DNA from 4 places in the Pseudoalteromonas sp. S554 genome. Region 4 is predicted to be linked to each of the others. Evidence: predicted binding sites of a transcription regulator. Region 4 holds the regulator's gene; each other region holds the start of a gene.

Region 1 (3,183 bases), on a different contig from region 4:
ATACGAATAATAATTTGCTGACCTAATGATTCAAGTTCTATTGCACCATCTATTATTTGCCTTTCTAACTGCTGCGCTATTTTTTTAACCAGCTCATTTGTTTGCTCTTGATCTGCAGCGGATATTGCTTGTTCTGATGACTGCTCTTGTGAGGTACTTCTAGATTCACCGCCACGTTTATCGCCTCGCTGTTCTTGCCTGCCGCCCGCTGAACTTTCATCACCAGCCTGAAACTCTAGCATTTGCTGGGTCATTTCAACGGTTTGCTGTTGAATAGTTTCAATTGGTGTAGGCTCTGGCTTACCTGGAGTAAATTCCATAGCGATAACCGATGTCCCTTTTGGGATATCTTTAACTTCAATTTTATTTTGCACACCAAAAGCAAACTTCATTGAACCTGCAATTTGTTTAAATTTAAGTACATCCATTTCTGAGAATGCCAATAAGAGTACAAAAAAGCACATCAATAGCGACATTAAATCAGCAAATGTACCCATCCAAGCAGGCAAACCGGGGGGTGGGCATTTGCACTCTTCATCAGACATGGTTACTCCTCGGTATCAACTTTACGCTTAGACTCAGCCAAGTAGTTTTTCAAAATACCTTCAATAACTTTGGGGTTTTGACCATCTTGAATTCCTAAAATAGCATCGAGAATCAAACGCTGATTCATCGCTTCTTCGTCTTTACGCAGCTCAAGTTTTACCTGAATCGGAATTGCTACTACATTCGCCAAAAATGCACCATACAGAGTGGTCAATAGTGCCACGGCCATTGCAGGTCCGATAGCTTTGGGGTCGTCCATGTTTGATAACATGGCAACGAGGCCTATCAATGTACCAATCATTCCCATTGCGGGAGCTATGTCGGCAAGTGCTTTAAATAAGCCAGCACCTAGTTCATGACGGGTGGTGGTTAGGGAAATATCTTTTTGAAGTGTAGCACGCACAACATCTGCGTCATGACCGTCAACAAGCATGTCAACGCCTTTACGCATAAATGGGTTTGGGATTTCAGCTTCTTCGAGTGCTAAAAAGCCACCTTTACGAGCAGAATCCGCAAGCTCTACTGCTTTTTCTATTAACTCTTCAGGCGACTCAATTTTAAACATGAATGCCTTACCAACAACCTTACCTATCCCTAAAAACTGAGACATCGTGAAGTTTGATAAAACAATAAACAGCGAGCCACCAAATACAATTACACTTGAAGGCGCATCGGCAAACATGCCCATTTCACCGCTACTACTCATAAACATAGACATGACAATTAAGCCTATTGCGCCTAGGATCCCTATTATGGTTGCTAAATCCACATTTCCTCCAGAGATTTCATGTTTAAATGCCTTATCATAAACTTTTTATTATTAACTGCTTATCGGCAACATACTGAATTGCTTAAGTCATTTTTGTAAATAAACATAAAAGTTATATTTATTATTTTATATCAAGTTAGGCGCACTGCCTAATTATCGAGTTTTCCTGACTAATAGCACTGATTAACACGCGATTAATCGCGCTAAATGTAAAAAACTCATATCATCCTTTGACCTAGTTTAGCATTCCCCCTAAAATTGGCTCCTAAATTTATCATGTAAGCTGAAATAAAGATGGCGACTAAAAAACCTGAAAACTTAAGTTTCGAAAAAGCACTAGAAGAATTATCAACAATTGTTAGTGAAATGGAACAAGGTGATTTATCGCTTGAACAATCATTAAAGCAGTTCGAGCGTGGTATTGCACTCGCTGGTGCGTCATCTGAAAAACTACAGCAAGCAGAACAAAAAGTATCTATTTTAATGGGTAATAGCGAAAAGTCAGCACTTACAAACTTTAATAATGATATGGAATAGTTGTGAGCATAAAAGACTATATTGAACGTGCTCAAATAGATGTAGCTACTACACTCAATAGCTACTTTGAACAACCGCTCGATAGCGATAAAACAATAAAAGAAGCCACTCATTACAGCTTATTTAATGGTGGAAAAAGGCTGCGCCCTTTTTTGGTGTACGCTGTTGGTGAAATGCTAGGCGCTAAAAAAAGTGACTTAGACGTTTTGGCTGCAGCCATAGAATGCATTCATAGTTATTCATTAGTACATGACGACCTACCAGCTATGGATGATGACGATTTACGCCGCGGCTACCCCACTTGCCATATTGTGTATGGCGAAGCGCAAGCCATTTTAGCGGGTGATGCATTACAAACTCTCGCCTTTGAACTTATAGCCACACATAACTTTAATTGCTCAGCGCAATCACAAGTAAAAATGATTGCTGCACTTGCACATGCATCAGGTATTGAAGGGATGGTTGCAGGACAAGGTTTAGACATTGCCGCAACTGACAAAGTTGTTTCTGTACAAGAGCTTGAGCGCATCCACAAGTTAAAAACCGGTGCACTAATTAACTGTGCTATAACGCTAGGTGCACTGTGCAGTGAAAAAGCAGATGAACAAACTTTAGAAAACTTGAGCGTTTTTGGGTATGCTATAGGGCTGGCATTTCAAGTACACGACGATATTTTAGACGTGGAAGGTGACACCTTTATACTAGGTAAACCACAAGGCTCAGATATAGAAGCGAATAAAGCGACATACCCGGCGTTATTAGGTATGCTAGGCGCTAAAGAAAAGGCGCAAAATTTAATAACACAAGCCCACGAAGCGTTAGCACTTATTGATGCAGATACTACGCTTCTTGCGTCGCTGGCAAATTACCTTATTGAACGTGACCACTAGTCACAGTTTAAGCGTATTGCAAATAGCACTGACATTATTACTTAACATTCGTTGTTCACTCCCATTTGAAAGCGAATGTGATCGAAGGATATAAAAAAGCCATGACACTTGATAGTAGCAAGTATCCATTACTTAACTTGGTTGACAAACCAGCTCAATTACGAGACTTAGCGCAAGATAAACTTCCCGAGTTTAGCAATGAGCTACGTGAGTATTTACTTAACTCTGTATCGCAAAGTAGCGGTCATTTAGCGTCTGGTTTAGGCACAGTTGAGCTTACAGTTGCACTTCATTATGTATATAACACACCAGAAGATCGTGTAGTGTGGGATGTTGGGCATCAAGCCTACCCGCATAAGATCTTAACGGGTCGCCGCGACCAAATGCATACTATTCGCCAAAAGGATGGTCTGCACCCATTCCCATTTAGAGATGAAAGTG
Region 2 (3,183 bases), on a different contig from region 4:
GGAAAAATTTATCTAAGTTAAATCGACTATAAAGAGCAATAAAAGAAAGTGCTATTGCAACAAATATTGATAAAACAAACATAAGTGGGTCGTAGCGTAATAAAGGAGCCAACTCCATAGCGGCCATGCCGCTATAATGCATTGTGCCAATGCCTGCGCCTAATAATACAGAACATAAACCAAGTATTTTGAAGCTCGCTTTATTGTTAATTAAAATAGAAATTGCAAATAGGCAAGCAAAAAAAGCAGGAAGAAAAGACAATATAGTTATTGTTGGGTCGTATTTAATATTTGTGCAGAGCGAGAAGGCCAGCATACCGATAAAGTGCATACTCCAAATACCGGCTGAAAATATAGCAGCGGCAGTAAATTTTGCTAGGCGTTCATAATTATGAAATTTTGTTTCTTTGGCTAAATCAATCAATCGGGTTGTAAAAAAAGAAGCGAATATTGCTATTAAAACAGATATAGATACTAAAAGAGGGTCGTAAACGCCGTTAACTACTAGGCTAGGGTCGTGGTCTGTAATAAAAAATGCAGATAGCATATTGGCTCAAAAATTAGTCTTTAGGTAGCCAGTTTAATATATTCATCATATAAATAAATACTTAATTAACTAGAGCGGTATAAAAAATGAGTTTGTTTCAATTTTTTAACGTATAGTTTTCAAGTTATTATTTTTTATATTTATTTTATGCAAACTGATAGAAAAATATTTTGCTATTATATGAATGACACAGATGATAACCAACATGGGGTTACATCAAATTAGCATATAAATATTTGTAGTGAATACTTAAAATTAGGTTAATGAGAAAAAGTAGTGTTTGATTACCAGCTAAAAAAAAGTAAACGAAGAAAAACAGTCGCTATAAAGGTACATGATCAAGCTGTTACTGTATATGCTCCCCATTATGTTGCCCAAAAACAAATCGATAGTTGGTTACTTGAAAAGCAGCCCTGGATTGAAGCACAATTAAAAAAGCAGCTTAATGCAGTCGATATTAAGCAGTATCCCCTTATCCATAATAAAATTAAGATATTTTCTGACTGGGTTAAATTAAGTTTTTTAGAAAGCTCATTATCTGATATTCAAGAACACAATAATGTTTTGTTAGTAACACACTCTACTAGAGTAAAAAATTACAATGGTAAATACGAAAGTTTGATTAAACAGTATTTAGAAGAGAAGTTGGCGGCGTATATTGAAATGCGTATTAACTATTATTGCAAAATAATGAAAGAAGAATTGCCTCAAAAATTAAGTATTGCCATATATAAGCGCCGTTGGGGGAGTTGCAACAGCAGGCGAGAACTAACTTTTAATTTACACCTAATAGGGGCTCCTCATGCCGTGATTGATTATGTAATTGTGCATGAACTTGCTCATTTGCAGTATTTAAACCACAGTAAGGACTTTTGGGCTAGAGTAGAGGCATTTTTTCCTGATCATAAAATTGCATCAGATTGGCTAAAAGCAAACGGAACAAGTTTACAGTGGGTGTTTTAAGCTAATTTGAATATAGGAATATAGGAATATAGGAATATAGGAATATAGGAATATAGGAATATAGGAATATAGAAATATAGAAATATAGAAGAAGTGGTGGAGGGAGCTGGATTCGAACCAGCGAAGGCTGAGCCGTCAGATTTACAGTCTGATCCCTTTGGCCGCTCGGGAACCCCTCCACACTATTTTTGTTACATTTGGCCCCACTTAACTTAGCGGTAAGAAAAGTGGTGGAGGGAGCTGGATTCGAACCAGCGAAGGCTGAGCCGTCAGATTTACAGTCTGATCCCTTTGGCCGCTCGGGAACCCCTCCAATGCAACGGCGCTGATAATAGCAAAATGTGCCTTTAAGTAAAGAAAAAAGCTAAAGAAAATTTAAATAAAGCCGATAAATATTCATTACTCATTCCAATCGGCTAAAGTCTATGCAAATCGATGATTTGTTAATCACAGAGCAGCAATTAAGTACTCGGTTAAACCAAAGTGTACATGCAGACCGCCGTGGTGAATTTTCATTGCTGTTAGCAATGCTTTCACAAGATGCTTTAGATTTTAGTCAATTTCATTTACCTAAAAGTGAAATTGAAGATAACACAACTCAAGAAGCGCAGTTAAGAGAGCAATTAGGAGCAGGACCAAAGCAGCCATTAGCACCCAGTGAATTTAATATGCTAATTGGGCAGTTTAATGCACAGCGTTTGTCTTTGGTTGGTGAAAATAAAGGCATGGCCGATATAAAGTTAAATCAGTGTTTAAACCCTGAGCCCTTTTCGATTAGAGATGATGTAAACCACATACCCCTACCCATTATAGATAATTGTGAACTTGCTGTGCGAAGACGTTTACAAAAAGACGAAATAGATAATCCAAAAATGGATGTCGCAGGCTTTTATGACGTTCTAACAGACGTAAATCAGCGTGAACCATTACATTTGACGATGGCATAATTTATGATTTCATCAAATAGTGTCTAGTTACACTACCCATCACTGATTAAATTTTACGACTGCACCAAATCCGAATTGACTAAAAATTGATTTAATGTAAAAAAAGCATCCAAAAATTAAATGCAATTGCTATAATGGCTACAAATGGTATGACATGAATGCCGTTATCATTAAACCAAGGTAATTAGGAACGTAATGAAGAAAACATTCACGCTAAATCACGAGAAAATCAAATACCCTCGTATGGTTGATGCTGCAAAGCATGAAGTGAAAAAATATTTGAAAAGAGAGCGCAACAAAACTCTACCAGAAGATGCAGATTATTGGGCATTTGACTGTAAGTTTGGTAAAACGGTTGAAGATGCGCAAGTGGTTCATGTAGCTGAAATCAGCAACTGTATTAGCGATATTGAAAAGCAAGAATTGATGTCTTTTTACTTAGAAATATTGGCAAAACCTGCACAGCGTCAACAGCTAGACCTTGATAACGACGAGTAATAATTAGCGTTTGTGCATATCAAATTATTTAAATGGGCCATTGGCCCATTTTTTATGCCTATAGATTACCTTCAAGCTTTTTTCTTTTGAGCTAGCTCAAAGTATTTTACATCGTTTTAGGGCTTCAACTGTTGAATTGTTATTAACACTACTTTTTCCTTCAATATTAACCACTTAATTAATAGTGGTAGTACTAAACCTAAAAGGTTATAAAGGGAGTTGTGTTTA
Region 3 (3,183 bases), on a different contig from region 4:
GTTCAAGTATTTAGTGAAGAGCAAATACCAGCACTTATAAAAGCACTGGCACTTTAATTTTGGTTGGTTATTTACGCTGTAAGAAAACACCCGACTCTATGTGATGTGTATAAGGGAACTGATCAAATATCGCAAAGCGCTTAACGTTATGCGAACGCGTTAAATGATCTAAATCGCGTTCCAGTGTGTCAGGATTACACGATATATAAATTATGTTTTCGTAATTAGCCACTAAATCACAGGTTAACTCATCCATACCAGCGCGTGGCGGGTCGACTAATATGGTTTGGCAGTCATAGCTTTTAAGGTCAATACCGTCTAAACGAGAAAAAGTACGTTCGCCATTCATTGCTTGAGTAAACTCTTCGCTCGACATACGAATAATATCTAGGTTGTCTACATTGTTTTTGGCAATATTATATTGAGCAGAGTGAACAGACGATTTAGATATTTCAGTTGCGAGTACTTTATTAAAAGATCCCGCTAGCGCAATAGAAAAGTTACCATTACCGCAGTAAAGCTCCAGTAAATCATTTTTAAGTGGTTTACATAAATCTTGTGCCCACTCAAGCATACTTATATTTACTTTTGCATTAGGTTGCGTAAAGCTATTTTCTACTTGTTGGTAAATTAGTTCTTGGCCATTTACAGTTAATTGCTCTGTTACAAAGTCATCACCTAGCACTTCTTTCTGCTTACGTGCTCGGCCAATAAAATCTATTTTATATTTTTCACTCAGTTTTGCCTTTAGTGACTTAATTTCACGTAGCCATTCATCATCAAGCGGCTTGTGATAAAGCAAGCTCACTAAAATTTCACCACTGAGTGTAGACAGGTAATCTATTTGAAATAGCTTCCGGCGTAAAACCTCGCATGGTTTAAGGTTTTCAATCATCACCTGCATGATTTCACCAACAAGCGGTGCCGCAGGGTCAAACGTATCAACGCGTATTTTTTCTTTAGTTTGCTGATCAAACATTATATGAAACAGATCGTCTCCATCATGCCATACTCTAAATTCGGCACGTTGGCGGTAGTTAATTGGCTCCGAGCTAAATACTTCTAGCTGCTCCACACCAAAACGTTGAAACTGTGAAGTTATACGCTGTTCTTTTTCACTTAACTGCGCTTGGTACTGTGTGGTATCTATTTTAATAACTGCCATTCGCGTTACTACCTTATCTAAGATCTGTTTATCGGCGCTATTGTAGGGAGCGGTTCGCATTTGTCTAGTTTTGGCTAGAATAAATGATGTTTTTTTGCACGGTTTACTTTAGTTTTTTATGCCCTGGCCGATAACAAACTACGCATGCTCAGGAGACGATTCATGAAAATAGGCAATTATGGCTTTGTACCAAGCCAGAACATAAACAAATTCAACAACAAAGCTGATGTACAACAACCTACCATCGCGTCTCCGCAAGACAGCTATCAGCAACGAGGTAAAGAATTAGCTGCTAAAGTTTTAGGTGATAAAATGGCAGAGCAGCTTGGTTTGCCTGTTCAAGAAAAAAAAGCAGATAAGCCCCTTTTTGATTTTGAAGCAATAGTTAAAAATGTACTCGACTTTGTCACCGGCGCCGTTAATAAAGCAAAAGCTGATGGTGCCGATGACGATAAATTAAAAGGTATGCTAAGTGATGCCCGTAAGGGGGTGCAAATAGGTATTGATGACGCTGTTGATGAGTTAAAAGAATCCGGCGTTCTGAACGATGAAACCCAAGAGGGAATCAACAAATCAAAAGAAGGTATTTTTGATGGCCTTGATAAGTTTGAAGATAACTTGTTCAACCCAATGCCCGCTAGTGTGGGGGTAACTCAAGCACAATACACAAGTTTAAGTAATAATGCTCAGTACAGTTTCACAACCGCAGAAGGTGATGAAGTAACGATAAGTTTTGCCGATGCGTTTAAATCTCAGTCTGCTAGTAGCTATCAGCGTGCTGAGGGAGGGGAGGCATTCGTAAGTGAATCATCACAATCGAGAGAGCTTTCATTTTCAATATCAGTTAACGGCGACCTTAATGATAAAGAGCAAGAAGCAATTAATGAGTTAATGGAAAACCTACAAAACGTAAGCAAGACCTTTTTTAGCGGCGATTTAGAGCAGGCATTTGAAGAGGCGCAAGAGCTTAGTTTAGGCAATGAACAACTTGTCGCATTTTCAATGGATTTACGCCAAACCAAAACAGTTGCTGCAATAAAGGGTTACGAAGAAAATAAACCGGCTCCAGAAAAAGTAATTGCAGATAAAGTAGCGCCTTTTAATGATGACCTCCGAGAGGCATTTTCTAAAGCAACCGAGCTAGGTATTCAAAATCAATTATCAGGTATTATGCAGTGGCTTAATGAAGATCAAAGTGAGATCGATAAACTGGTTGATTACACAAAAGCTATGTTTGAAAACCTTAATAAGATAAATAGCGCGACAAAGCAAACAGCAGAGGAAGTTTAACCTCAACATTAAACTACTTTCTTTTGCAAAAATCACATGGCAAACTGCCGTTCTAATCTAATAATAGGAACGGTAGTTTGTCAGCGCATATAATGGTTTTTGATTCAGGGATTGGTGGCACAACAGTACTTGATCATATAAAGCAACGTATCCCGAATGCTCAATATAGCTATTTTATGGATAATGCTTTCTTACCTTATGGAGCTCAAACACAACAAACAATTATTAATCGTTTGTGTTCGCTCATTCATTTCATTAAGTCAAACAAGCTAAACGTCGATTTAATTGTAATAGCATGCAACACGGCATCCACATCGGCATTAAGTGCTGTACGCAAAATTACAGATATACCCATAGTTGGTGTTGTACCAGCAATCAAGCCCGCCGCAGAATTAACATGTTTAAATCACATTGCTTTACTGGCAACACCTGCCACAATAGCGAGCTCATATACAAAAAAGTTAATAGCGCAGCACGCTAGTAATGTAACTGTTAACTTATATAGCAGTGTTGAGTTGGTAAACGTTGCTGAATTACTTTTCTTTAATGGCTATTTAGATACAAATAAATTACATGCTGTACTTGAAGGTTTGAATATTGAAAAGCAAACAGATGTGATTGTATTGGGGTGTACTCACTTTCCAATACTTACAAAGCAGATTAGTGAGCACTTTAAAAATAGCATTCAGCTGGTGGATTCTGGTGCAGCAATAGCAAATAGGGTTATT
Region 4 (3,183 bases):
TGTATACGCCTTAGTCGGCCCAACGGGTGTTGGCAAAACAACAACCGTTGCTAAATTAGCTGCGCTTGGCGCACAAAAATACGGTGCAGACAAAGTTGCTTTAATCACAACAGACACATACAGAATTGGTGCTTATGAGCAACTCGCCACTTATGGCCGAATTATAGGTTGTGGTGTAAAGCAAGTTAAAGATGCTAATGAATTAGCTGAAGTTTTATATCATTTACGAAATAAACGACTAGTATTAATTGATACTGCGGGTATGAGCCAACGCGACTTGCGCTTAACTGAGCAACTTAATACGCTAATGCGTAATCAGCGTGTTGATATTCGCAGTTATTTAGTGCTCAGCGCAACATCGCAAATACATGTGTTGCAAGAAACCGTTAGGCACTTTAAAAAAGTGCAGTTAAGTGGTTGTATATTCACCAAATTAGATGAATCTTTAAGTTTAGGTGAGATTATTAGTATAGCGATTCAAAATCGCCTTCCAATAGGGTATCTTACTAACGGTCAACGAGTACCAGAAGATATTCGAGTTGCAAATGCTGAAAAACTAGTTAAAAAGGCTGAGCAACTCTATTTAAAAAGAGCAAAAGCACAACATTCAAGGCACCAAGCAGTGGCGCCAAGCACAGTAGGGATGTATGATTAACACAGTATTAGATCAAGCAAGTGGCCTGCGCAAAATGAGTCAAAACAATAACAACGGCGTAAAAGTTATCGCTGTCACTGGCGGTAAAGGTGGAGTAGGAAAAACAAATGTTTCTCTGAATACTGCAATTGCATTAGGCCAGCAAGGTAACAGAGTGTTGGTTCTTGATGCCGATTTAGGCTTAGCAAACTGTGACGTTATGCTAGGACTACGTGTTGAACGTAACTTATCACATGTTTTATCTGGTGAATGTGAACTTGATGAAATTTTAGTTGAAGGCCCCGCAGGTATAAAGATTGTACCCGCAACGTCAGGCTCTCAAAGTATGGTTGAATTGTCGCCTTCAGAGCACGCGGGACTTATACGGGCTTTTAGTGAATTAAATACAGAATTTGATATTTTAATTGTCGATACAGCCGCAGGTATTTCAGACATGGTGCTGAGTTTTTCTCGCGCGGCACAAGACGTCATGGTTGTTGTATGCGACGAGCCCACATCGATTACAGATGCTTATGCGCTCATTAAAGTGTTGAGTCGCGAGCATGGTGTATACAAATTTAAAATTGTTGCAAATATGGTCCGTAGTATGCGTGAAGGGCAAGAGTTATTTGCTAAACTTTCCAAAGTGACCGATCGTTTTTTAGATGTATCAATGGACCTGGTCGCAACGGTTCCCTACGACGAAAATATGCGCAAAGCAACGCGTCGCCAAAAAGTTATTGTAGAGCTTTTTCCTAATTCGCCGGCGGCACTTGCGTTTCAAGCGTTAGCAACAAAAGCAGTTAAATGGCCAATACCTAATCAACCATCAGGTCATCTGGAGTTTTTCATAGAGAAACTAGTAAACGGCTAATTATGACAACATTGGTGAATAAAGTTATGGGATATCAATCAGCACAAAATTTAAATGTGATTGTTGAAAAACATGCATCACTTGTCAAAAAAGTGGCATGTCATCTTATAGCGCGTTTACCAGCCAGCGTGCAGCTGGACGATTTAATACAATCAGGAATGATAGGTCTGATTGAAGCATCTAAAAGTTTTGATGCAACCAAAGGGGCTAGCTTTGAAACTTTTGCGGGGATTCGTATTCGTGGGGCAATGCTTGACGAGATGCGACGTGGCGATTGGGCACCCCGTTCAGTACATCGTAAAAGCCGTTTGGTGGCCGAAACAATTGCATTTTTAGAAAAAAGCTTAAACCGTGAGCCGACAGATATAGAAGTTGCTGAAAAACTTGAAATTTCGTTAAATGAGTACCATCATATCTTAAACGATGTAAATGCAAGTAAAGTACTCGGTATTGAAGACCTTGGTGTTGATGAAGATGCCATCAGTCCAGTGGGCCAAGATTTAGCGCTAGACAAACCGTTTAATAATGTTAAAAATGAGCGGTTTAACGAGTCTCTATTAGGTGCAATAAAATCTTTACCAGAACGTGATGCAATGGTGCTGTCTTTGTACTATAACGATGAAATGAATTTAAAAGAAATAGGGCATATACTCGATGTAAGTGAATCGCGTGTAAGTCAAATACATGGTCAGGCGATGATTAAGCTTAAAGCTAAAATCAATGACTGGATAAATTAGTAGTAAGTAAACAAGGTTAAGACCTCACTGGGGGATGTTTTGGATAAAAACATGAAAATTCTGGTTGTTGACGATTTTTCAACAATGAGACGTATTATTAAAAATCTGTTGCGTGACTTAGGTTTCACTAATGTTCAAGAAGCAGATGATGGGTCAACCGCTTTGCCAATGCTACAAAATCAAGTATTTGATTTTGTTGTTACCGATTGGAATATGCCAGGAATGCAGGGTATAGACCTACTTAGAGCAATACGTGCGGATGATAAGCTTAAACACATTCCAGTATTGATGGTAACGGCTGAAGCTAAAAAAGAACAAATTATAGCGGCAGCCCAGGCAGGTGTTAATGGTTATATCGTTAAGCCATTTACTGCTGGAACACTCAAAACTAAATTAGAAAAAGTATTTGAACGTTTAGGCTAATGATAGGGGGAGAGGCTTATGTCAGCACTTGCTGCGCCTCAAATAACTTTAGAACAAGCTCGTCAGCTCGTTGTTTTTCTAGAAAACGGTGAGCAAGACAAAGCCAATCAGTTAATTTTAGATACCGCTTCTAAGGAGCAATCTGAAATATTTGCTGAGGTTGGAAAGTTAACCCGTCAATTGCATGAAGCTTTAAAAAGCTTTGAGCTAGACACTCGCTTATCTGACTTAACTACCGATGCTATTCCAGATGCAAAAAAACGGCTCAATTATGTTATAGAAATGACAGAAAATGCCGCGAATAAAACAATGGATGCTGTTGAGGCTAGCCTACCAATTGCTCAACAGTTGGCAGACGAAATATCTCATATCAAACCGACATGGGATCGCCTAATGAATCGAGAGATTGAGTTAGGGGAGTTTAAATCGTTATGCCACAGCATTGATAAGTTTATGAACAATTCTCATCATAAAACCGATGAGCTGCAAAGTTTGATGACTAATGTACTTATGGC

What was found. Region 4 encodes FliA, which starts transcription of late flagellar genes. Its sites were predicted from a motif close to CTAAAGNTNNNNNNNNNNNNGCCGATA; they were not measured.
Region 1: the regulator FliA is predicted to act here: its motif matches at 1,376-1,402, upstream of pomA (flagellar motor protein PomA).
Region 2: the regulator FliA is predicted to act here: its motif matches at 1,875-1,901, upstream of CWB65_RS07685 (VC2046/SO_2500 family protein).
Region 3: the regulator FliA is predicted to act here: its motif matches at 1,272-1,298, upstream of CWB65_RS12185 (DUF5610 domain-containing protein).

What each region holds. Positions count from the first base shown of each region.
Region 1 is NZ_PNDV01000064.1:5,123-8,305, forward strand. Features, by position in the region: gene CWB65_RS13800 (flagellar motor protein MotB) at 1-545, opposite strand, end outside; gene pomA (flagellar motor protein PomA) at 548-1,315, opposite strand; gene CWB65_RS13810 (exodeoxyribonuclease VII small subunit) at 1,610-1,852, shown strand; gene ispA ((2E,6E)-farnesyl diphosphate synthase) at 1,855-2,742, shown strand; gene dxs (1-deoxy-D-xylulose-5-phosphate synthase) at 2,844-3,183, shown strand, end outside.
Region 2 is NZ_PNDV01000032.1:43,277-46,459, forward strand. Features, by position in the region: gene CWB65_RS07665 (MHYT domain-containing protein) at 1-547, opposite strand, end outside; gene CWB65_RS07670 (M48 family metallopeptidase) at 824-1,510, shown strand; tRNA gene CWB65_RS07675 (tRNA-Tyr) at 1,605-1,689, opposite strand; tRNA gene CWB65_RS07680 (tRNA-Tyr) at 1,739-1,823, opposite strand; gene CWB65_RS07685 (VC2046/SO_2500 family protein) at 1,936-2,457, shown strand; gene CWB65_RS07690 (DUF6172 family protein) at 2,653-2,955, shown strand.
Region 3 is NZ_PNDV01000050.1:24,330-27,512, forward strand. Features, by position in the region: partial or broken gene CWB65_RS12175 (2-thiouracil desulfurase family protein) at 1-57, shown strand, start outside; gene trmA (tRNA (uridine(54)-C5)-methyltransferase TrmA) at 68-1,165, opposite strand; gene CWB65_RS12185 (DUF5610 domain-containing protein) at 1,328-2,455, shown strand; gene murI (glutamate racemase) at 2,533-3,183, shown strand, end outside.
Region 4 is NZ_PNDV01000033.1:61,105-64,287, reverse strand. Features, by position in the region: gene flhF (flagellar biosynthesis GTPase FlhF) at 1-655, shown strand, start outside; gene CWB65_RS08155 (MinD/ParA family ATP-binding protein) at 648-1,508, shown strand; gene CWB65_RS08150 (RNA polymerase sigma factor FliA) at 1,535-2,245, shown strand; gene cheY (chemotaxis response regulator CheY) at 2,285-2,668, shown strand; gene CWB65_RS08140 (protein phosphatase CheZ) at 2,687-3,183, shown strand, end outside.